4 regions of the Kosakonia pseudosacchari genome follow, and region 4 is predicted to be linked to each of the others. Evidence: predicted binding sites of a transcription regulator. Region 4 holds the regulator's gene; each other region holds the start of a gene.
The links. The regulator PurR, encoded in region 4, represses purine synthesis genes. The targets are predictions, from matches to a motif close to CANGCAAACGTTTGCNTG.
Positions count from the first base shown of each region.

Region 1 (5,570 bases), 450 kb from region 4:
CCTGTTCAATTTTTTCTTTTACCTGCGCTGGCGGCTCGCCCCATGTCAGATAGAGGTCTACCTGCTCAGCGGCCAGATCTTGTGCCACATCGGACGATCCGCCGAAATAGAGCGGCGGTCGCGGTTGCTGCACCGGCGGGAAAAAGAGTTTCGCGCCACGCACATGAATATGTTTACCCTCGAAGTCTACAGTGTCGCCTTCCAGCAGATGACGCCAGACGTGAGTAAATTCGGCAGAGGCTTCATAACGCTGCGTATGATCGAGAAATACGCCGTCTCCGGCCAGTTCCTGCGGATCGCTGCCGGTCACCAGGTTAAACAGCGCCCGTCCGTTGGAGAGCCTGTCCAGCGTGGCCGCCTGGCGCGCAGCGACGGTCGGCGAGGTGACGCTGGGGCGCAGGGCGACAAGAAACTTTAACCGCTGTGTCACCGGGATAAGTGAGGCGGCGACCAGCCACGCGTCTTCACAGGAACGCCCGGTGGGGATCAGCACGCCGCTGAATCCTAAACGATCCGCTGCCTGCGCGACTTGTTGTAAATAAGCATGATCTACCGGGCGCGAGCCGTGGTCCGTCCCTAAATAGTGACCATCGCCGTGGGTGGGTAAAAACCAGAACAGATTTAAGCTCATGACTTGGCTCCTTGATTGGCCGGTTGCCAGATACGGGTGCGAATATCGACTTTTTTCGGTAGTAAACGGTTTTCATAAAAGAGATCGGCCGTTTGCTGTTGCAGTGCGGCGGTGGTGTCGTCGACTGGCGAAATTTTGGTTGGCGGGCGGTGATCGAAATAGCTGGCAATCACCGGCTGAGGCAACCCCAACGTTTTGGCAAACAGCGCGATGCTTTCGTCACGCTGGCTAAGGGTTAACGCGTCGGCTTCGCTAAAGGTATTCAGAACGCCCTGAATAAATGCACCGTTTTTTTCCGCATAGGGACGCGAAGCTAAATAAAACGAACCGGTCTGTTTCAGCGTGGTGCCGTCTTTTAATACGCGCACGCCACCCTGAAGCAGGGCCGCCGAGTAGTAAGGATCCCAGATGGCCCACGCATCAACGTTACCTTGCTGGAACGCGGCACGTGCATCTGCTGGGGTCAAAAACACCGGCTGGATATCGCTGAATTTCAGCCCGGCCTGTTGCAGAGCACGCAGCAGTAAATTGTGTGAACTGGAACCTTTCTGAAAAGCGACTTTGTGTCCTTTCAGATCGGCAACCGTTTTAATCGGGCTATTTTGGGCAACAAGGATCACTTCTGCTTTCGGCTTTGGCGGCTCAACGCCGACATACAGAAGATCCGCGCCTGCGGCCTGGGCAAAAATCGGCGGAATATCGCCCGTACTGCCGAGATCAATACTGCCAATATTCAGCGCTTCCAGCATTTGTGGGCCTGCCGGGAATTCCGTCCAGGTGATTTTGGTGTTCGGGTAGCGTTTTTCCAGCAGTGCATGGCTTTTTGCCAGCACCATGCTGACGCTGCCTTTCTGGTAACCAATACGCAAACTTTCCGGTGCCGGTTCGGCGGCCTGCGTCCAGGCGGAAAGCGTCAGTAAACCGCTTAACGCTAACCATTGCGCGCGGTTTTTGAACAGATTAAACATGCGCGACTCCTTGCGGCAGGTGGAAATCCGGTGCCTGAATATCCCGGCGGTGCAGCGCTTGCCAGAAAGTTTCCAGCGCTTTATCCAGACGGGTTTGCAGGTTGGGCGTCAGACTGGGCTTGTGCTGATAATCCAGCACCTGGCTATCGTCGGCGAAGACGCCATGCAGGATCTCTTGCGCTTTCAGCGCGCTGAGCACCGGCTTTAGCGCGTAATCCACCGCCAGCATATGCGCCACGGTGCCGCCAGTGGCCAGCGGCAACACCACTTTGCCCTCCAGTGCCCGCTCGGGCAGTAGATCGAGCAGCGTTTTCAGGGCGCCGGAGTAAGCCGCTTTATAGATCGGTGTGGCGACGATTAAGCCATCGGCCTCGTTAAGTTGCCCTATAAATGTTTGCAACGCGGGGCTATCAAAGCGGGCATAGATGAGATCCTCCGGCGCGAAATTTTGCAAATGCCAGTGACACACTTCGATATCCTGCGCATTCAGGCGCTCGCGGGCATACTCCAGCAACGCGCTGGAGCGGGAGGGAAAGCGCGGGCTTCCGGCCAGGGTGACAACTCTCATAATTGCTCCTTATAACCAATTGTTTGCTTTTAGATAACATTCATAACAATTTAAGGCAGTGTGGCAGAGTCGATTTATTCCACTAAATGATTTATTCGATGAAAATATGCTGAAATTTGCATAAAGGAGAGTGATGAGAGAAAACGATTGCGTCGAATCGCCTTTTTTTGCCGCAGGTCAATTCCCTTTCACCGGGTAATCGCAGATAATACGCCCCCGGTTTGCAACCGGGAATCCAGGAGAGTTCATGTACTACCCCTTCGTTCGTAAAGCCCTTTTCCAGCTCGATCCAGAGCGCGCTCATGAATTAACGTTCCAGCAATTGCGCCGTATTACCGGCACGCCTTTTGAAGCCCTTGTGCGTCAGCGTGTACCGGAGAAACCGGTCAAATGCATGGGTCTGACCTTTAAAAACCCGTTGGGGTTAGCGGCCGGGCTGGATAAAAATGGTGAGTGCATTGATGCGCTGGGTGCGATGGGGTTTGGCGCCATCGAAATCGGTACCGTGACGCCGCGCCCGCAGCCGGGTAATGACAAGCCGAGGATCTTCCGCCTGGTGGAGGCTGAAGGGCTGATCAACCGCATGGGCTTCAATAATCTTGGCGTCGATAATCTGGTTGAGAACGTGAAGAAATCGCACTTCGACGGTGTCCTGGGCATTAATATTGGCAAGAATAAAGACACGCCTGTCGAGCAGGGTAAAGATGACTACCTGATTTGTATGGAAAAAATCTATGCCTATGCCGGTTATATCGCCATCAATATTTCCTCACCAAATACGCCCGGTTTACGTACATTACAATATGGCGAAGCGCTGGACGATCTGCTTACGGCAATTAAGAATAAGCAAAACGATCTGCAAAATGTGCATCATAAATATGTTCCGGTAGCCGTAAAGATCGCACCAGATCTTTCTGAAGAGGAATTGATCCAGGTAGCCGATAGTTTAGTTCGCCACAATATCGATGGCGTTATTGCCACTAATACCACGCTGGAAAGATCGCTGGTGCAGGGAATGAAACATTGTGACGAAACGGGTGGTTTAAGTGGCCGTCCGTTGCAATTAAAAAGCACGGAAATTATTCGGCGGTTGTCGCAAGAATTAAACGGACGCTTGCCGATTATTGGCGTAGGCGGCATCGACTCGGTGATAGCGACTCGCGAGAAAATTGCCGCCGGTGCGTCACTGGTGCAAATTTATTCGGGCTTTATTTTTAAAGGCCCACCGCTGATTAAAGAAATCGTTACCCATATCTAATCTTTTATCCCTTCCTGTGTAACCAGGGCTTTATTTCCCGCCCTGGTTGTTTTATATTCCACCACTGTTGCTAATTTAAACATTTTAGTCTTTTATTATTTAGGTAATAAACGAGGCGGCAAACAGGATGAAAAAACGACAGGATGTTTAGGGGAAGGGGAGAGGAAAATGCGAATTAAACCTGACGATAATTGGCGCTGGTATTTTGATGATGAGCATGATCGCATGATGCTCGATTTAGCCAATGGCATGTTATTTCGCTCTCGTTTTGCCCGTAAGATGCTGACACCAGACGCTTTCTCGCCGTCTGGTTTTTGCGTTGATGATGCTGCGCTTTATTTCTCCTTTGATGAAAAATGTCGCGATTTGCCGTTATCCAATGAGCAACGCGCTGAACTGGTGCTTAATGCGCTGGTAGCGATTCGCTTCCTCAAGCCGCAAATGCCGAAAAGCTGGCACTTTATGACGCATGATTCCCAGTGGACGCCAGTTACGGGCGAAGGCGCTTGTGTCTGGCTGAGCGATACGCAGGAGTGTGTGAATCTGCTGGTGGTCGAACCGGGTGAAAATGCCGCGCTGTGTCTGCTGGCGCAACCCGGAGTGGTGATTGCCGGGCGCACCATGCAACTGGGCGACGCGATTAAAATTATGAACGATCGCCTCAAACCACAGTTGCATACCAACGCCATCCAGCTCGAACAGGCGGTTTAAGCCTCCAGTCGCAGCGATGTTTTCGGCACACAGCTACAGCAGAGAATTGAACCATCCGGCGCAACCGCTGATTTCTTCAGCGCACTAACTTCACCTTCCATTACGCGGATCCGGCAGCAGCCGCAAATCCCCGCGCGACAAGAGTAGGGCACGCGAATCCCCTGGTTCTCCAGCTGTTCCAGCAACACTTGTTGGTTATTCCCGCGAAATGTTTGGCCTTGCCAGTTAATTTCCACTGTGCCTGCGGGTTGCGCATCCTGTTCTACAGACTCTTCGACTGCGCCTGCGCCGTATGTTTTCGCGGGCGCTGTTGCCAGCACGGCTACCTCATCGCCGACGCGAATCACACCACTGTTACGGGCAATCAGGTTTTGGCCAAAATCGACGGTGCCATTGTCCTGCGCAGTGCGAAAACGCTGTAAGGTCGCGAGCGGTTCACCGGCAGGGTGTTTTTGCCCGCGCTCCGGGCTGACAGTGGTAAACACACACCGGCTGCACGGTTTCACGACGTCAAAAACCACCTCGCCGATACGCACCACTTTCCAGCTGTCCTCTTCCCAGGGCTGCGCGCCCGTTACCACCAGGTTGGGGCGAAACTGCTCCATTTTCACGCTGGCCGGACAACGGTTTTGTACATCACGCAGCGAGGCTTCGTTCGCCAGCAGATACGGAAAGCCATCGGCGAAAGATAACGGCACATCCTCGTGGTGTTTGACGCGGCGAGTTAATTCAGGCCCAACCCAGCGCAATTGCACCTCGCGGGAAAAAAAGCCGCTCATCCAGCGGTTAATCTCTTCGGGCGCGATAAGTGCAGTAAAGTGATTGCCCCACACTTCTGTGGGTGCGGCGTCGGGCGCAAAATCGGCAAAGCGAATCACCGCGCTGCTGCCATCCGGTGCGGTCAAGTGCAAACCATCGGTTAACGGTGAAGGCGTAAAGCGCACCATCTGCGGATACTGCCGTGCGGTAATAAAAGTGCCATCGGGTTGCGTGACCATAAAAACACGGTCAAAAGCGAGGCCGCTGATATCGGCAAGTGCATGCGTCAGGCCGATACCGCGCATGGATTTTACCGGATGAATAAAAAGACGTGAAAGCGTTGGCACGTCTTCCCCCTGTCTGATGAAAATTAGCCCTCAACTTTATGACATGAACGCCAGATTAGCTATAATGCGCAACAATTTTCGTTGAATGTAAGTGACATTATGATTTCTCTGTTTGCCAGTACGGCCCGCGGGCTGGAAGAGCTGTTAAAAACTGAACTGGAAAAACTCGGCGCTGTGGAGTGCCGCGTTGTTCAGGGTGGTGTCCATTTTGAAGGGGACACGCGGCTCCTGTACCAGAGCCTGATGTGGAGTCGTCTGGCTTCGCGCATTATGCTGCCGCTCGGGGAGTGCAAGGTTTACAGCGATCTTGATCTCTACCTCGGCGTGC
Region 1 covers NZ_CP063425.1:1,705,715-1,711,284, forward strand. The annotation lists gene ssuD (FMNH2-dependent alkanesulfonate monooxygenase) at 1-631, opposite strand, end outside; gene IP581_RS07895 (sulfonate ABC transporter substrate-binding protein) at 628-1,599, opposite strand; gene ssuE (NADPH-dependent FMN reductase) at 1,592-2,167, opposite strand; gene pyrD (quinone-dependent dihydroorotate dehydrogenase) at 2,415-3,425, shown strand; gene zapC (cell division protein ZapC) at 3,594-4,136, shown strand; gene IP581_RS07915 (YcbX family protein) at 4,133-5,242, opposite strand; gene rlmKL (bifunctional 23S rRNA (guanine(2069)-N(7))-methyltransferase RlmK/23S rRNA (guanine(2445)-N(2))-methyltransferase RlmL) at 5,342-5,570, shown strand, end outside.
Region 1: the regulator PurR is predicted to act here: its motif matches at 2,304-2,321, upstream of pyrD (quinone-dependent dihydroorotate dehydrogenase).

Region 2 (5,570 bases), 270 kb from region 4:
CACCCGGTTACCAAAACCGCTTACCGTGCGCAGATAATGGCGCTTGACCAGCTCATCCAGCACCGACTGCACCTCGTGTTCGGCAAGGTTCATCACCGGTTCACGGTTGGTTTTTTGATTACAGGCGGTGACAACACCATTGATGGAGAGCGGGTACTGTTCCGGCGTCGTCACCTGTTTTTCCAGTAAACAGCCAATCACCCTCGCCTCGACGGCGGTTAATTGATACTTCATCAAAACTCCTTAGCGACCGGGGGTCCATTCCTGCGTGGTTAATGCGGTAAGCACGTGATCGCGCCATTGCCCGTCAATTAACAGATATGATTTGGCATAGCCCTCTTTTTCAAAGCCAAGCCTCGCCAACAGATCACCGCTGCGTTTATTGTGCGGCATATAGTTCGCCATAATGCGGTGCATATGTTGCGTGCGTTGCATATAGCGGATGGCGGTGGTGAGCGCTTCGAACATCAGCCCTTGTCCCTGCCATTTCTGACCGACGGAATACCCCAGATAACAGGCATGAAAAGAGCCGCGCACCACGTTTGAGAAATTGGCCACGCCGACTATCTCTTTCTCTTCCGGATCGAGCAGCGCGAAATAGAACGCGGAACCCTGTTTATGAAATTCATTGATCATGCCAAGACGCGCCTGCCAGCCGGAAGGATAACAATGGCTTTCGTCGCGCACGGGTTCCCAGGGTTTTAAAAACTGGCGGTTTTCGGCGTAATAATCCGCCAGCCGCCAGGCGTCGCGCTCATGCACCAGGCGAACCACCAGGCGATCTGTTACTAAGCGTACTTTCGGCACGTTACTGCGATAGCCAAACATGCATTACTACTCCTTCCGTTTTACGACTCTTTTAACCCCTTCCCTTTACTATACAGTTGCTCTGGCGCTGTGGGAAAACAGCAACATGGCATTTTCTGCGTCAAACACCATTTTCGATGAAAAGTCTCAATCAAAGGCCGAGGTTGATAAAAAAATATTGTCACCGCGCCCATGGGAAAAGGCCCGACGAAACCGCAGAATAAGAAGGTCTTATCTTTCTTATTTCCCGGAGGGGAAATGGCGCGCATATCGCAGGCAAGGAGCCTGGGTAAATATTTCCTGCTTGTCGATAATATGCTGGTTGTTCTCGGCTTTTTCGTTGTCTTTCCACTGATTTCTATCCGCTTTGTTGACCAGCTTGGCTGGGCGGCATTAATGGTCGGCATTGCGCTCGGTTTGCGTCAGTTTATTCAACAAGGTTTGGGGATTTTCGGCGGTGCGATTGCTGATCGGTTCGGCGCCAAGCCGCTGATTGTCACCGGCATGCTGATGCGCGCGGGCGGCTTTGCAGCGATGGCGGTGGCGCATGAACCCTGGCTGCTGTGGCTTTCCTGTATTCTTTCCGGGCTGGGCGGCACGCTGTTTGATCCGCCGCGCTCCGCACTGGTGGTGAAACTGGTGCGCCCCCATCAACGCAGCCGTTTTTTCTCGCTGTTAATGATGCAGGACAGCGCGGGCGCCGTTATTGGCGCGCTGCTCGGCAGCTGGCTGCTGCAATATGACTTTCGTCTGGTGTGCGCGGCTGGTGCGCTGATGTTTATTTTGTGTGCCGCGTTTAACGCCTGGCTGCTGCCAGCCTGGAAACTGTCGACGGTGAAAGCGCCGGTGCGCGAAGGTCTGACGCGCGTGTTGCGTGACAAACGCTTTGTGACTTACGTGCTGACCCTTACCGGTTATTACATGCTGGCGGTGCAGGTAATGCTAATGCTGCCGATTATGGTTAACGACATTGCCGGTTCACCGGCGGCCGTAAAGTGGATGTACGCCATTGAAGCCTGCCTGTCGCTGACGCTGCTCTACCCCATTGCTCGCTGGAGTGAAAAACGTTTTCGCCTTGAACATCGCCTGATGGCGGGTCTGCTGGTGATGTCGTTCAGCCTGTTGCCGGTGGGGATGGTCGGCACGCTACAGCAACTCTTTACGCTGATTTGCACCTTCTACATCGGCTCCATTATTGCCGAACCTGCCAGGGAAACGTTAAGCGCACAGTTGGCCGATGCCCGTGCGCGCGGCAGTTATATGGGTTTTAGCCGTCTTGGACTGGCCTTCGGTGGCGCGCTTGGTTATGCCGGCGGCGGCTGGCTGTTTGACGCTGGGAAAGCATTTAATCAGCCGGAACTGCCGTGGATGATGCTTGGCGTTATTGGGTTCATGACCTCCATGGCGCTGCTGTGGCAATTCAGTCACAAACGTATTCGTCCGACCATGCTTGAACCCGGTGCCTGATTTGCGCCTGTGTATCCCCTCTTCCATACTGGTAATTGATGGATAAGCCAGTATGGAGGAGAAACGTGAAACTCTACATTTACGATCACTGCCCGTTCTGCGTTAAAGCCCGCATGATTTTCGGCCTTAAGAATATCCCCGTCGAACTCAAGATCCTGCTCAATGATGACGAAGCCACACCCACAAAAATGATTGGCCAGAAAATGGCGCCGATCCTGCAAAAAGACGATAGCCGTTATCTGCCGGAGAGCATGGACATTGTGCATTATGTCGATAAGCTCGACGGCAAACCGCTACTAACCGGGAAACAAAACCCGAAAGTGGAAGAGTGGCTGCGTAAGGTGAATGGCTACGTTAATAAGCTGTTGATCCCGCGCTTCGCGAAATCGGCGTTTGATGAATTTTCCACGCCGCAGGCGCGAGCCTATTTTGTTGCCAAAAAGGAGGCGGCGATGGGTAGTTTTGCCGAGCACCTCGCCCACTCTGCGGGGCTGGCGAAAAATATCAGCGACGATTTACGCACACTGGATAAATTAATCGTGCAGCCCAACGCGGTGAACGGAGAACTCTCCGATGATGATATTCATCTCTTCCCGTTGCTGCGTAACCTGACAATCGTGAGCGGTATCAACTGGCCCAGCCGGGTTGCAGCATACCGTGACAACATGGCGAAACAGACACAAATTAACGTGCTGTCATCGATGGCTATTTAACCGCCTGTGACGGAAGCGTGCCCGCTTCCGTCACGCCTTTCAGCTTTTTCCGCTGGCCTTTATTGAACGTGTGTCGCATGCTACGCCCCTGCGTCGTAGCATGGCGATCACGTTGAGGAATTCATGAAGAGAATCATTTTTGCCGCAGCACTACTGTTGAGCGGCGTGCTGGTGGGGTGCAATCAACTGACCCAATATTCTATCAGCGAACAGGAGATTAACCAGGCGCTACAAAAGCGTAATGACTTCGCCAAAGACATCGGCGTACCCGGCGTTGCCGACGCCCATATTGTGCTGAATAATCTGGCCAGTGAAATCGGTCGCGAAGAACCCAATAAAATCACCCTGACCGGCGATGCGAATCTGGATATGACTTCGCTATTTGGCAATCAAAAAGCCATCATCAAATTGAAACTCAAAGCGTTGCCGGTGTTTGATAAAGAAAAAGGCGCGATTTACCTGCAAGAGATGGAAGTGGTTAACGCCACCGTGACGCCGGAAAAAATGCAGGCTGTGTTACAAACACTGATGCCCTATCTAAATCAGTCGCTACGCAACTACTTTAACCAACGCCCTGCTTATGTGCTGAAAGAAGACAGCAGCAAAGGCGAGGCGCTGGCGAAAAAATATGCCAAAGGGATTGAGGTGAAACCGGGTGAAATTATCATCCCCCTCACTGACTAAATAACAGGGCGCCGTGAGCGCCCTTTTTTTCAGGAAAAGGATGCAAACGAAAACGTTTCCGCTTATTCTTAGTGCCCGGCAAAAAACACCTGTTTCTCACCAGCCGGAGCACTCCAATGACCCAACCCCAGGTTTTGAAAATCCGCCGTCCTGACGACTGGCATGTCCATTTACGTGATGGCGAAATGCTAAAAACCGTGGTGCCGTGGACCAGCGAAACTTACGCCCGCGCCATTGTCATGCCGAACCTTGCTCCCCCTGTCACTACCGTGGATGCGGCTATCGCCTACCGCCAGCGTATTCTCGACGCCGTACCCGCCGGGCATGATTTTACGCCTTTAATGACCTGCTACCTGACCGACAGCCTGAACGCCGATGAAGTCGAACGTGGCTTTAACGAGCGGATATTTACGGCAGCGAAACTCTACCCGGCGAATGCCACGACCAACTCCAGCCATGGTGTTACCAGCATTGATGCGATTATGCCGGTACTGGAACGAATGGAAAAACTGGGCATGCCGCTGCTGGTGCATGGTGAAGTGACGCATGCAGATATCGATATTTTCGATCGAGAAGCGCGATTTATCGAAACGGTCATGGAACCGCTGCGCCAGCGTCTGCCGGGGCTGAAAGTGGTGTTTGAGCATATTACGACCAAAGATGCCGCAGACTATGTGCGCGAAGGCAACGAGCTGCTGGCCGCGACTATCACGCCCCAGCACTTGATGTTTAACCGTAATCATATGCTGGTCGGTGGTGTACGCCCTCACTTGTACTGCCTGCCGATCCTGAAGCGCAATGTTCACCAGCAGGCGCTGCGCGAGCTGGTTGCCAGCGGTTTTAGTCGCGCGTTTCTCGGTACGGACTCCGCGCCGCATGCGCGTCATCGTAAAGAGGCCAGTTGCGGCTGCGCCGGTTGTTTCAATGCCCCCACCGCGCTAGGTAGTTATGCAACCGTATTTGAAGAGATGAATGCTCTCCAGCATTTTGAAGCGTTCTGTTCGGTCAACGGACCACGTTTCTATGGCTTACCGGTGAACGAAACGTTTGTTGAGCTGGTGCGTGAAGAGAGCCTGGTGCCAGAGGCGATTGCGCTGCCGGAAGATTCGCTGGTGCCGTTTCTCGCAGGTGAAACCGTGCGCTGGCGCATTAAGCAATAAATAAAAAAATTATCGCTCCCTGTTGTAATAGCTTTCGCTTAACTGTATAAACATACAGTAAATTACACAGGGGGCTATTATGCGCATTGAAGTGACTATCGCCAAAACCACACCCTTACCGCCTGGCGCTGTTGATGCGCTGGCGGGCGAGTTATCTCGTCGTCTGAACAATTGTTACCCCGATCGCGAAAACAAAATTACGGTTCGCTACGCCGCAGCAAATAATCTTTCGGTTTTGGGCGGCGCAAAAGAAGATAAAGATCGCATAACTGAAATTTTGCAGGAAACCTGGGAAAGCGCCGACGACTGGTTTATCACCGACTAATTTTTCTTTAAGTTTGTGCTTATTGCCGGGTCGCCCCGGCTTTTTTTGTTGTTTTTTTAAGCGCAATCCTGGTGCAGCGCTTTTTTAATAAAAATATATGGTTAAGAGCCCGTTTTCTTATTCAAAAAAATCTAACGGTCGAAAAAACATGTTGCAGAGTGTTTAATTATTCGATCTACTCCCCCACTTGTTGGTATACTGAAAAAGCTTCAAAAAAAACACGCATTGAACCTCAAGAGTCGTTGTCTAATTAAACACGCCAATAAAGGGGGTTATGATGGTAAAGAATAATGAAGTCATCCAGACCCATCCACTGGTCGGATGGGACATCAGCACCGTGGATAGCTACGACGCACTGATGCTCCGGTTGCACTACCAGACCCCAAACAGAGCCGCTCAGGAAGAGACCGAAGT
Region 2 covers NZ_CP063425.1:1,884,591-1,890,160, reverse strand. The annotation lists gene IP581_RS08810 (YceH family protein) at 1-234, opposite strand, end outside; gene rimJ (ribosomal protein S5-alanine N-acetyltransferase) at 244-828, opposite strand; gene mdtH (multidrug efflux MFS transporter MdtH) at 1,066-2,274, shown strand; gene grxB (glutaredoxin 2) at 2,340-2,987, shown strand; gene IP581_RS08790 (lipoprotein) at 3,111-3,671, shown strand; gene pyrC (dihydroorotase) at 3,788-4,831, shown strand; gene dinI (DNA damage-inducible protein I) at 4,911-5,156, shown strand; gene bssS (biofilm formation regulator BssS) at 5,434-5,570, shown strand, end outside.
Region 2: the regulator PurR is predicted to act here: its motif matches at 3,717-3,734, upstream of pyrC (dihydroorotase).

Region 3 (5,570 bases), 2.2 Mb from region 4:
AGATTAATGCGCGTCGATAAAGATGATTTTCAGCAGGAACAGCACCGCAACCACCAGCACACACGGGCTCAGATCGCGCAGACGGCCAGTGCCAATCTTCATCACACAGTAAGAGATAAAGCCGAGCGCGATACCTTCGGTAATCGAGAAGCTAAACGGCATCATCACTGCGGTGATAAACGCAGGTACGGCTTCTGTCAGATCGTCCCACTTCACGCGCGCGAGGCTGGATGTCATCAGCACACCAACGTAGATCAGCGCACCAGCCGCCGCATACGCCGGAACCATACCCGCCAGCGGCGACAGGAAGATAACCAGCAAGAACAGCAGACCAACCACCACAGCGGTCAGACCGGTACGCCCGCCGACAGACACACCAGAAGACGATTCGATATACGCCGTCACGGAAGAGGTGCCGATAAACGAACCGGCGACCGAAGAGATGCTGTCAACGTACAGCGCCTGCTTCATGCGCGGGAATTTGCCGCTCTCATCCACCAGCCCGGCTTTATCCGTCACGCCAATCAGCGTACCGGAAGAATCGAACAGGTTAACCAGCATAAACGAGAAGATCACGCCCGCCAGACCGATGTTAAACGAACCGGCGAGATCAACGTTGCCGACAACGGAGGCAACGCTCGGCGGCGCGGAAACGATGCCGTGGTACTGCACATCACCCATCAACCAGCCCAGCAGCGTCGTCACAACAATAGAGATCAGCACCGCGGCATGAATGTTGCGCGACGCCAGAATCGCGATGATAAAGAAACCGAGCACGCCCAGCAGAACACTGTGAGACGTCAGATTGCCAATGCTCACCAGCGTCTCTTTGTTGGCGACGATAACACCGGCATTTTTCAGCCCCATCATGCCAATAAACAAACCGATACCGCTGGTAATACCAACACGCAGGCTCACCGGGATATTGGCAATCATCCAGTAACGGACGCGGAAAATGGTCAGCAGCAGCAGGCCGACCGCGCCCCAGAAAATCGCGCCCATGCCAATCTGCCAGGAGAGGCCCATCGCGCCAACCACCACGAACGCAAAGAAAGCATTCAGGCCCATGGCCGGAGCCAGTGCGACCGGCAAATTCGCCACCAGCCCCATCAAAATGCTGCCAAAAGCGGCAATCAGGCAGGTTGTCACAAATACTGCGCTGGTATCCATTCCGGCGACGCCCAGAATCTGGGGGTTAACAAAAACGATATACACCATCGTCAAAAACGTCGTGAAACCGGCGATCACTTCGGTGCGTGCCGAAGTACCGTGCTCGCGCAGTTTAAACACGCGGTCAAGCAACCCCTGGTTTGAGGCCTGGGTAGTGTGTTGTTGGCTCATTATCAATTTCCGGAATAGGAGGGAAAATTCGTCGCTATCCTATACCAAAATGAGACAATGTTGACGGTTATCACACACTTTTTTTCATTGAATTTGCTTATACGGCAACGATTGCGTCCCGTAATCTGCGTTAAGTAAACGTTAAACTTGCAATAAAACAGGAAACGGCATGTCCCACATTGAAGCGGTATTTTTCGACTGTGACGGCACCCTGGTCGACAGTGAAGTAATTTGTTCCCGCGCATACGTGCATATGTTTGAAGCGTTTGGTATTTCGCTCGATCTCGACGAGGTTTTTAAACGATTTAAAGGCATGAAACTGTATGAAATCATCGATGTTATCGGCGAAGAGTACGGTAAACCGCTGGATAAAAGCGCGCTGGAGCCGGTGTACCGCGCGGAAGTGGCGCGCCTGTTTGACAGCGAGCTGGAAGTGATTGCCGGTGCGAATGCATTGCTGGACGCGGTAGCGATTCCGATGTGCGTTGTTTCTAATGGCCCCGTCAGCAAAATGCAACACTCTTTGGGCAAACTTGGAATGCTACATCACTTTCCTGAAAAACTGTTTAGCGGCTATGACATCCAACGCTGGAAGCCCGATCCGGCGATAATGTACCATGCAGCTAAAGCGCTTAATGTCGATCCGGCAAACTGTATTCTCGTGGATGATTCCACCGCCGGGGCGCAATCTGGTATCGCGGCAGGGATGGAAGTATTTTACTTCTGCGCCGATCCGCATAACAAACCCATCGACCACCCAAAAGTGACTACGTTCACTGATTTGGCGCAGTTGCCAGAACTGTGGCGCGCTCGCGGGTGGCATGTTACGCGTTAATCTAAACCACTAAACAGGATGTTTTTATGGCCCAGACACATCGCCCTCTACCGGTATTTAAATATCACCCGCAACCTCTGGAAACCGGGGTGTTCTCTGAAGACAAAACGGTCACCTGCGCCTGCTGTCAGCAGCCGACCAATGTCTACTACACCAATCCGTTCTATACCCAGCAAGATGTCGATTATCTCTGCCCATGGTGTATTGCAGACGGTGCAGCTGCAGAGAAATTTGGCGGTAGCTTTCAGGATGAATCCTCTCTGGAGGGGATAGAAAGCGAGTTCGACGACGAAGGCGAATTTACCGGCTTTAAAAATCCCTGGCCGGAAGCCAGCGTGATTGAATTGACCGAAAGAACGCCGGGATATTGTGGCTGGCAGCAGGAGTTCTGGCTGGCACACTGTAATGATTTTTGCGCCTTCGAAGGTTACGTTGGCTGGAAAGAGATTGCCGACAAGCTGGATCAGTTTGCTGATTTGCGGGCCGACTGCGATGCTTTCGGCATTGATTACGAGAAGCTACCCGAATACCTGCTCGACGGCGGCGATTGCCAGGGTTATCTCTTCCGCTGTCTGCATTGTGGGAAATTGCGGCTGTGGGCCGATCTCTCCTGACGGAGAGCGACAGGAGCACAACAGATGTCTGAATTACTTGCACGTTATCAGGGTTGCCTGCTTGGGCTGGCCGCAGGTGATGCGGTTGGTACCACGGTGGAGTTCCGCGCGAAGGACTCCTTTCCACCTGTGACGGGGATGGAAGGCGGCGGCCCGTTTCATTTACAGGCCGGGCAGTGGACTGATGATACCTCAATGGCGCTGTGCCTTGCGGAAAGCCTGGTCACCTGTAACGGATTTGACGCAAAGGATCAGATGAACCGTTATCTGAACTGGTGGAAGTGGGGCTATTTAAGCTCTACGGGTCACTGTTTTGATATCGGCATGACCGTTGCCAGCGCGCTGCAAAAGTTCGCCAATGATGGCGAACCGTTTGCCGGTTCCAGCAATCCGCGAACAGCGGGCAACGGCTCACTGATGCGACTGGCGCCTGTGGTGCTATGGTTCTTTCCGGATCAAGCGCAAGTGCTGGAATATGCACAAGCCTCTTCACGCACGACGCACGCCGCGCCGGAAGCGCTCGCCAGCTGCCGTCTGTTCGCGCAACAGCTTATGAATGCCTTACAGGGCAAAAGTAAGCAGGAAACGCTGACCGATATCGCGCAGTTGCCGGAGCAGGAAAACCTGCGCCATATCGCTGAAGGTCGCTATCTGCAAAAAACGCGGGCGGAGATTTTTGGTACTGGTTACTGCGTGCAGAGCCTGGAAGCTGCGCTGTGGTGTTTCGCCAAAGGGAATGATTTTGAAGAAACCATCCTGCTGGCAACCAACCTCGGCGATGATGCGGATACCACCGCCGCCATTGCCGGGCAACTGGCCGGCGCGTTTTACGGGATAAACGGCATTCCGCAAACGTGGCGTGACAAACTCTGGCAGTACGAGGATATCGATACGCTGGCAAGAAAGCTGCTGGCAAAATCGGCCTGAAAAAAACCCCCTCGTCGCTGAGGGGGTTTTCACATCACTCTTTAGGATCTTTTCCGGCGAGCAGCTTATCCAGTTCATCGCCACCCACGTGACGGAAATCCTGGCCTTTCACGAAGTAGAAGATGTATTCACAGATATTCTGGCAACGGTCGCCGATACGCTCAATAGAGCGCGCACAGAATAGCGCGGTCAGTACACTCGGGATCGTGCGGGGATCTTCCATCATGTAGGTCATTAACTGACGCACAATGCCTTCATATTCCTGATCCACTTTTTTATCTTCGCGGTAGATACGCACCGCTTCATCCAGATCCATACGGGCGAAAGCGTCCAGCACGTCGTGCAGCATCTGCACGGTGTGGCGGCCAAGCGACTCCAGGCTTACCAGCAGCGGCTGGTGCTGCTGAGAGAACTTCTCCAGTGCGGTACGGCAGATTTTATCCGCCACGTCGCCAATACGTTCCAGCTCAGCGATGGTTTTAATGATCGCCATAACCAGACGCAAATCGCTCGCCGTCGGCTGACGCTTGGCGATAATGCGCACACAAGCTTCATCGATGGCGACTTCCATCATATTGACCTGTTTGTCGCCCTCAACAACGCGCTTAGCCAGCTCGCTGTCCTGGTTGTGCATGGCGGTGATCGCATCAGAAAGCTGCTGCTCCACCATTCCACCCATGGTCATTACCTGAGTGCGAATGCTTTCCAGCTCAGCGTTGAACTGCCCGGAAATGTGTTTGTTAAGGTTGAGATTGTCCATGGTGCACTCCAAATGCCCGACAGATTTCACGTTGTAACAGGGTTGCTGAGACCTTTACGGTTCGGCAAATCAACCATAGCGCCCGGTAATGTAGTCTTCCGTTTGCTTCTTCTTCGGCTTCGTGAACAGATCATCTGTATTGCTGAACTCAATCAACTCACCGAGGTACATAAATGCCGTGTGATCGGAACAGCGCGCCGCCTGCTGCATGTTGTGCGTTACGATAACAACGGTGTAATCCTGTTTCAGTTCCGTAATCAGCTCTTCGATACGACCCGTGGAGATCGGATCGAGCGCTGAACAAGGTTCGTCAAGCAGCAGCACTTCCGGGCGGATCGCGATGCCGCGGGCGATGCACAGACGCTGTTGCTGACCACCGGAGAGAGAGTACCCGCTCTGGTGCAGTTTATCCTTGGTTTCGTTCCATAATGCGGCCTTAGTCAAAGCCCACTGCACGCGCTCGTCCATATCCGGGCGTGAAAGTTTCTCAAACAGGCGCACACCGAAAGCGATATTGTCATAAATCGACATTGGGAACGGCGTTGGCTTCTGAAACACCATCCCTACTTTCGCGCGCAGCAACGCAATATCCTGCGTGTTCGTCAGAATGTTGTCGCCATCCAGCAGAATTTCGCCTTCGGCACGTTGCTCCGGATAAAGCTCAAACATTTTATTAAACGTACGCAGCAGCGTGGACTTACCACAGCCCGACGGCCCGATAAACGCCGTTACCTGATTTTTGGCAATATCCAGGCTGATGTTTTTCAGTGCATGGAATTTGCCGTAATAGAAGTTCAAATCGCGAACCTGAATTTTGCCCGGCGTCGTTTCAACCATACTCATTTATCTCTTTCCTCAACTCGACGCCGCTTTCGCCGCGTCGCAAAAATTAACCGTGTTTACTCTTCGCGAAAATGACGCGCGCCAGAATATTTAACAACAGTACGCAGAGAGTGATGATCAGCACCCCGGCCCAGGCCAGTTGCTGCCACTCGGCAAACGGGCTCATAGCGAATTTGAAAATTGTCACCGGCAAGTTAGCGATAGGCTGCATCATATCGGTGCTCCAGAACTGATTGGAGAGCGCGGTAAA
Region 3 covers NZ_CP063425.1:4,884,060-4,889,629, forward strand. The annotation lists gene IP581_RS23200 (NCS2 family permease) at 4-1,341, opposite strand; gene yieH (6-phosphogluconate phosphatase) at 1,511-2,176, shown strand; gene cbrC (PF03691 family colicin E2 tolerance protein CbrC) at 2,203-2,790, shown strand; gene IP581_RS23215 (ADP-ribosylglycohydrolase family protein) at 2,815-3,717, shown strand; gene phoU (phosphate signaling complex protein PhoU) at 3,752-4,477, opposite strand; gene pstB (phosphate ABC transporter ATP-binding protein PstB) at 4,547-5,320, opposite strand; gene pstA (phosphate ABC transporter permease PstA) at 5,367-5,570, opposite strand, start outside.
Region 3: the regulator PurR is predicted to act here: its motif matches at 1,442-1,459, upstream of IP581_RS23200 (NCS2 family permease).

Region 4 (5,570 bases):
ACCAAAAGCTTCAATCACGCTCTGTGCTTTGTTGTTCACCACGATTTCTTTCACGCCATTAGCGAGTGCCTCAGAACAGGCGCGAGCATCGGCCGTGCAAAAATCGCATCTGGCGAAAGCATCCGAACGTAAGAAAAAAAATACATCCCAAAAGACATCAAAGAAAAACAGTCGCAGTCCGGCAGAAAAAACCACCAGCAAAAAAATAACGGAGAGCAAAAAAACTCCGGCAAACAAAAAAGTTACCACCAGTAAAAAAGCCAGCAAAATCACCTCGCGTCGTAATGCATCCAGCCCGTTAAAAACCACCGCTGTCACCTGGACTGAAAAATGTACGCCGCGCAAAGGCCACAAGCCGCATTGTGTGAAGGTCAAAAGCACTAACGCCATCGCCGATGTGCATAAAGTTCGCATTCAGAAAGCCCAAAAAACCGCCATGTCCAAGCTGATGAACCAGATTGGCAAGCCTTATCACTGGGGCGGTACCTCACCGAGCACCGGTTTCGATTGCAGCGGTCTGGTCTACTACGCGTATAAAGATCTGGTGAAATTCCGTATTCCGCGTACCGCCAATGAGATGTATCACCTGCGCGATGCGTCGCCGGTGAATGTGGCGGAACTGGAGAGCGGCGATCTGGTGTTCTTCCGTACCCAGGGCCGTGGTACAGCCGATCACGTTGGTGTGTACGTCGGCAATGGTAAATTCATTCAGTCTCCGCGTAGCGGCCAGGATATTCAGGTCACATCACTGAGTGAAGATTACTGGCAGCGTCATTATGTTGGCGCGCGTCGCGTCGTAACGCCGAAAACCATTCGCTAATCCCTCACCTGCCGCACCTGCGGCAGGTAACTCCCTCTTTAGTCTGCCCTTTCGATTTGCTACCCTAATCCGCACATCCAGTAGGGCTATTGGATGTCATTAAAATAATGAAAGGAGAATAGCAATGTCGTTTGAATTACCTGCATTACCGTATGCAAAAGACGCCCTGGCGCCGCATATCTCAGCCGAAACGCTGGAATACCATTATGGTAAACATCATCAGACGTATGTCACCAACCTCAACAACCTGATCAAAGGCAGCGCTTTTGAAGGGAAAACTCTGGAAGAGATTGTGAAAAGCAGCGAAGGCGGCGTGTTCAACAATGCCGCCCAGGTCTGGAACCATACCTTCTACTGGCACTGCCTGGCTCCGAATGCCGGCGGTGAACCGACCGGTGAACTGGCGGCGGCTATCACCAAATCATTCGGTAGCTTTGCCGAATTCAAAGCGCAATTCACTGATGCGGCAGTAAAAAACTTCGGTTCAGGCTGGACGTGGCTGGTGAAAAAAGCGGATGGCGCATTGGCCATTGTTTCAACGTCTAATGCGGGCACTCCACTGACAAGCGATGCAACCCCGCTGTTAACCGTCGATGTGTGGGAACATGCGTATTACATTGATTACCGTAATGCGCGCCCGAACTACCTCGAACATTTCTGGGCGCTGGTAAACTGGTCATTCGTTGCCAAAAATTTAGCGGCATAAACGTGACATAAAACAAAGGAGGGGCCAGCCCCTCCTTTTTTGCATTCCTGCTATTTATTCTGCAGCGGCATAAGCACGTTCTGGCTGTGAGCGACCAGAGAACAGCACCACCAGCAGGCCCAGCCCGGCAATAATCGCCCCCATAACCGGGACGAAATCATAACCCAGCCCACCGGAAATCACTGCCCCACCGGCTGCCGCACCCAGCGCATTACCAAGGTTAAAGGCACCGATATTGACTGACGATGAAAGCCCAGGTGCTTCGTGCGCAACGCGCATGACACGCATCTGCAACGGTGGAACCACCGCAAACGTCGCCGCGCCCCATACCACCATGCTGATAGCCGCGCCCACTTCACTGCGCGCCAGGAACGGGATCGCCAGCATGATGGCAATCAGCAGAAGTAAAAAGCCTTTCAGCGTGCCGGTTACGGAACGATCCGCCAGTTTGCCGCCGAGATAGTTACCAATGGAGAAGCCAACGCCAATCAACACCAGCATCGCCGTGACAAAAACGGGAGTGGCATCGGTAATGGTGTGCAGCACCGGCGCAATATAGGTATACAGCGTGAACATGGCACCCGCACCGAGCACGGTGGTCAGCAACGCGGATAACACCTGCGGGCGCACCAGCACCGACAGCTCTTTACGCACGTCCGGGCGCTCACCTGCGCCACCTTTCGGCAGTGAAAAGAACAGACTCGCCATGGCAATCACACCCAGCCCGGCGGTAGCCATGAACGACATACGCCAGCCAATGGTTTCACCCAGCCAGGTCGCGGCAGGGACACCGCCAATGTTAGCAATGGTCAGCCCCATGAACATGGTCGCCACCGCACTGGCCTGCTTCTCTTTCGCGACCACGCTTGCTGCCATCACCGAACCAAGACCAAAGAAAGCGCCATGGTTCAGGCTGGTGACGATACGCGCCAGCATTAATGTGGCGTAATCCGGCGCAATCGCCGACAGCACGTTACCGAGCGTAAAAATCGCCATCAAAAAGATCAGGGCGTTGCGTCTGCCGCGGTGAGACAGCAGCAACGTCATTAACGGCGCACCGACCATCACGCCGATCGCGTAGGCGCTAATCAGCATCCCCGCCGCCGGAATAGAAACGTCAACGCCGCGGGCAATAACCGGCAGTAATCCCATCGGGGAAAACTCGGTGGTACCAATGCCGAAGGCGCCAATCGCCAGGGCAAGCAAAGGGAAATTAATTTTCATCTGTCACTCCAAAATAGACATGCCGACTTGCGACCCTGTCGCTGAAGTCAAAAGTATGACAGCTATCACAAAAAACAGAAGTTAGCAGAATGACAAAAGATTATTGCAGAAGTGATAACAATAGCGGGGGAAGAAAACCGAGGGAGAAGAGGCTCTCCCTCGCGATAGATCAATGCAGTGCAGCAGTCAGACCGCCGAAAACAATCAGGCCCAGAACGATGACGGTAGTGATTAAAGAATACTTCAGATCGGTGCTCATCAATTTTCCCCTTTTTAATTTCCCCACAAAAAGTGAGATAACGCATTTTTGCACAAATTATCTTAAAAATCTTGCGGGAATTGGCAGGAGAAACGTTTTAATACTTCCCCTTTTGCTCAAGATCAGACAAAATTCGACGCTAAATTTATTAGCGTACCGGCCATTGACTCCCCTCCTGACGTCCAGTGTCGTTTTCCCGGCGTACCGCACCCCCTTTGATGGGTACAGGGTGATTAAAGGCAAACGTTTACCTTATGTATTATCAGGAGCTTATGATATGGTCTGGAGTGATATCTGATGGCAACGATTAAAGACGTAGCGAAACGAGCAAACGTTTCCACTACAACCGTATCACATGTAATTAACAAAACCCGTTTCGTCGCCGAAGAAACGCGCAATGCCGTGTGGGCGGCGATTAAAGAGTTGCACTATTCCCCCAGCGCCGTCGCCCGCAGCCTGAAAGTGAATCACACAAAATCGATCGGCTTGCTGGCCACCAGCAGTGAAGCGGCCTACTTTGCTGAAATTATTGAAGCCGTTGAGAAAAAGTGCTTCCAGAAGGGTTACACCCTGATCCTCGGTAATGCCTGGAATAGCCTGGAAAAACAGCGGGCTTATCTGTCGATGATGGCGCAAAAACGCGTCGATGGCTTGCTGGTAATGTGTTCCGAATACCCGGAATCGCTGTTAAGCATGCTCGAAGAGTACCGCCATATCCCGATGGTGGTGATGGACTGGGGCGAAGCGAAGGCCGACTTTACGGATTCCGTTATTGATAACGCCTTTGAAGGCGGTTATATGGCCGGGCGCTATCTTATTGACCGCGGACACCGCGATATTGGCGTGATCCCCGGTCCTCTGGAGCGTAACACTGGCGCTGGCCGTCTGGCTGGCTTTATGAAAGCGATGGAAGAAGCTCTTATTAGCGTGCCGGAAAGCTGGATCGTCCAGGGCGATTTCGAGCCGGAATCCGGCTATCGCGCGATGCAGCAAATCCTCGGTCAGGCGCATCGTCCTACCGCTGTCTTTTGCGGTGGTGACATTATGGCAATGGGCGCGCTGTGCGCTGCCGATGAGATGGGTTTACGCGTACCGCAGGATATTTCCCTGATTGGTTATGACAACGTGCGTAACTCACGCTTCTTCACCCCGGCGTTGACCACGATTCACCAGCCGAAAGACTCGCTGGGAGAAACGGCGTTTACCATGCTGCTTGATCGCATCGTCAACAAGCGCGAAGAGTCGCAGTCTATTGAAGTGCATCCGCGCCTGGTTGAGCGCCGTTCCGTGGCCGATGGTCCGTTCCGCGACTACCGCCGCTAATCGCTTATTACGGAGCCGTTAATTCGGCTCCCGTAACCATTCATTATTCAGCGTTTCACTATCTCCCAGGTATTCCAGCAGCCAGTTTAACGCCGGGGAAGCTTCATTTTGCTGCCACGTCAGGCAGCACGCCGCGTCCGGGAAGGGGTTTTCCAGCGTCAGCGCGACCCAGTCACCGCTGTCGAGCCGTGGGCGGGCAAAGTGTGCCGGCACCATTCCCACGCATAATCCTGCCGATAAGCACGCCTCCGACGACGCCCAATCCGGGACGATCACGCGTTTCTGATTATCCAGCAGCCAGGTAATACGTTTGGGCAACGAACGGGACGTATCTTCCTGGATAAGTGAAGGCCAGTTGCGTAAGGTGTCGTCGCTAAGCGGGCCTGCCAGTGACGCCAGCGGATGGCGACTGGAAACCACACATTTCCAGCTCAGCATCCCCATATCGCGAAACGCATAGCGCCCGCCGACGGGAATGGCCTGCGTTGCGCCGATCGCCAGTTCAACCCGCCCATCAGCAAGCGCATCCCAGACACCGTTAAATACTTCCTGGTAGACCTGTAACTCAACGTCGCTGAAATGGCGATAGAAATCGACGATCAATTGCCGGGTACGCTCAGGTTTGACGATGTTGTCGACCGCAATCGCCAGTTGTCCGCGCCAGCCGTTAGCGATTTGCTGACACTGCTGACGGGTGATCTGCATTTTTTTGATAACAGCACGCCCTTCTTTCAAAAACCAGACCCCGGCAGGCGTGAGCTCGACATCACGATGGCGGCGTTCAAACAGCGGAACAGCCAGCCACTCCTCAAGCTGTCGCACGGTATAGCTCACTGCAGAGGGCACACGGTGTAACTCCTGCGCTGCACCGCTAAAACTGCCATTGCGGGCGACAGCATCAACCACTTCCAGCGAATATTCTGACCACATAATCTGCCTGCAAAAATTTTGAAACCACTACGCAAATATTAGCGTTTCACAAGCCTTAATGCACTCCTTACACTCAACAGCCCTGATTACCTGCAATAAAGAGAAACCCACATGCAACCTGGCAATGGATTTTTAGTCTGGCTCGCGGGATTAAGCGTGCTCGGCTTTTTAGCCACTGATATGTACCTCCCCGCTTTCAGCGCGATACAGCAAGATTTACACACATCGTCTGCGGTGGTTAGCGCAACCTTAAGCCTGTTTCTGGCGGGCTTTGCCATTGCGCAACTGGTATGGGGGCCGCTATCGGA
Region 4 covers NZ_CP063425.1:2,154,344-2,159,913, reverse strand. The annotation lists gene IP581_RS10160 (C40 family peptidase) at 1-820, shown strand, start outside; gene sodB (superoxide dismutase [Fe]) at 945-1,526, shown strand; gene IP581_RS10150 (MFS transporter) at 1,581-2,750, opposite strand; gene cydH (cytochrome bd-I oxidase subunit CydH) at 2,920-3,009, opposite strand; gene purR (HTH-type transcriptional repressor PurR) at 3,307-4,332, shown strand; gene punR (DNA-binding transcriptional activator PunR) at 4,351-5,262, opposite strand; gene punC (purine nucleoside transporter PunC) at 5,374-5,570, shown strand, end outside.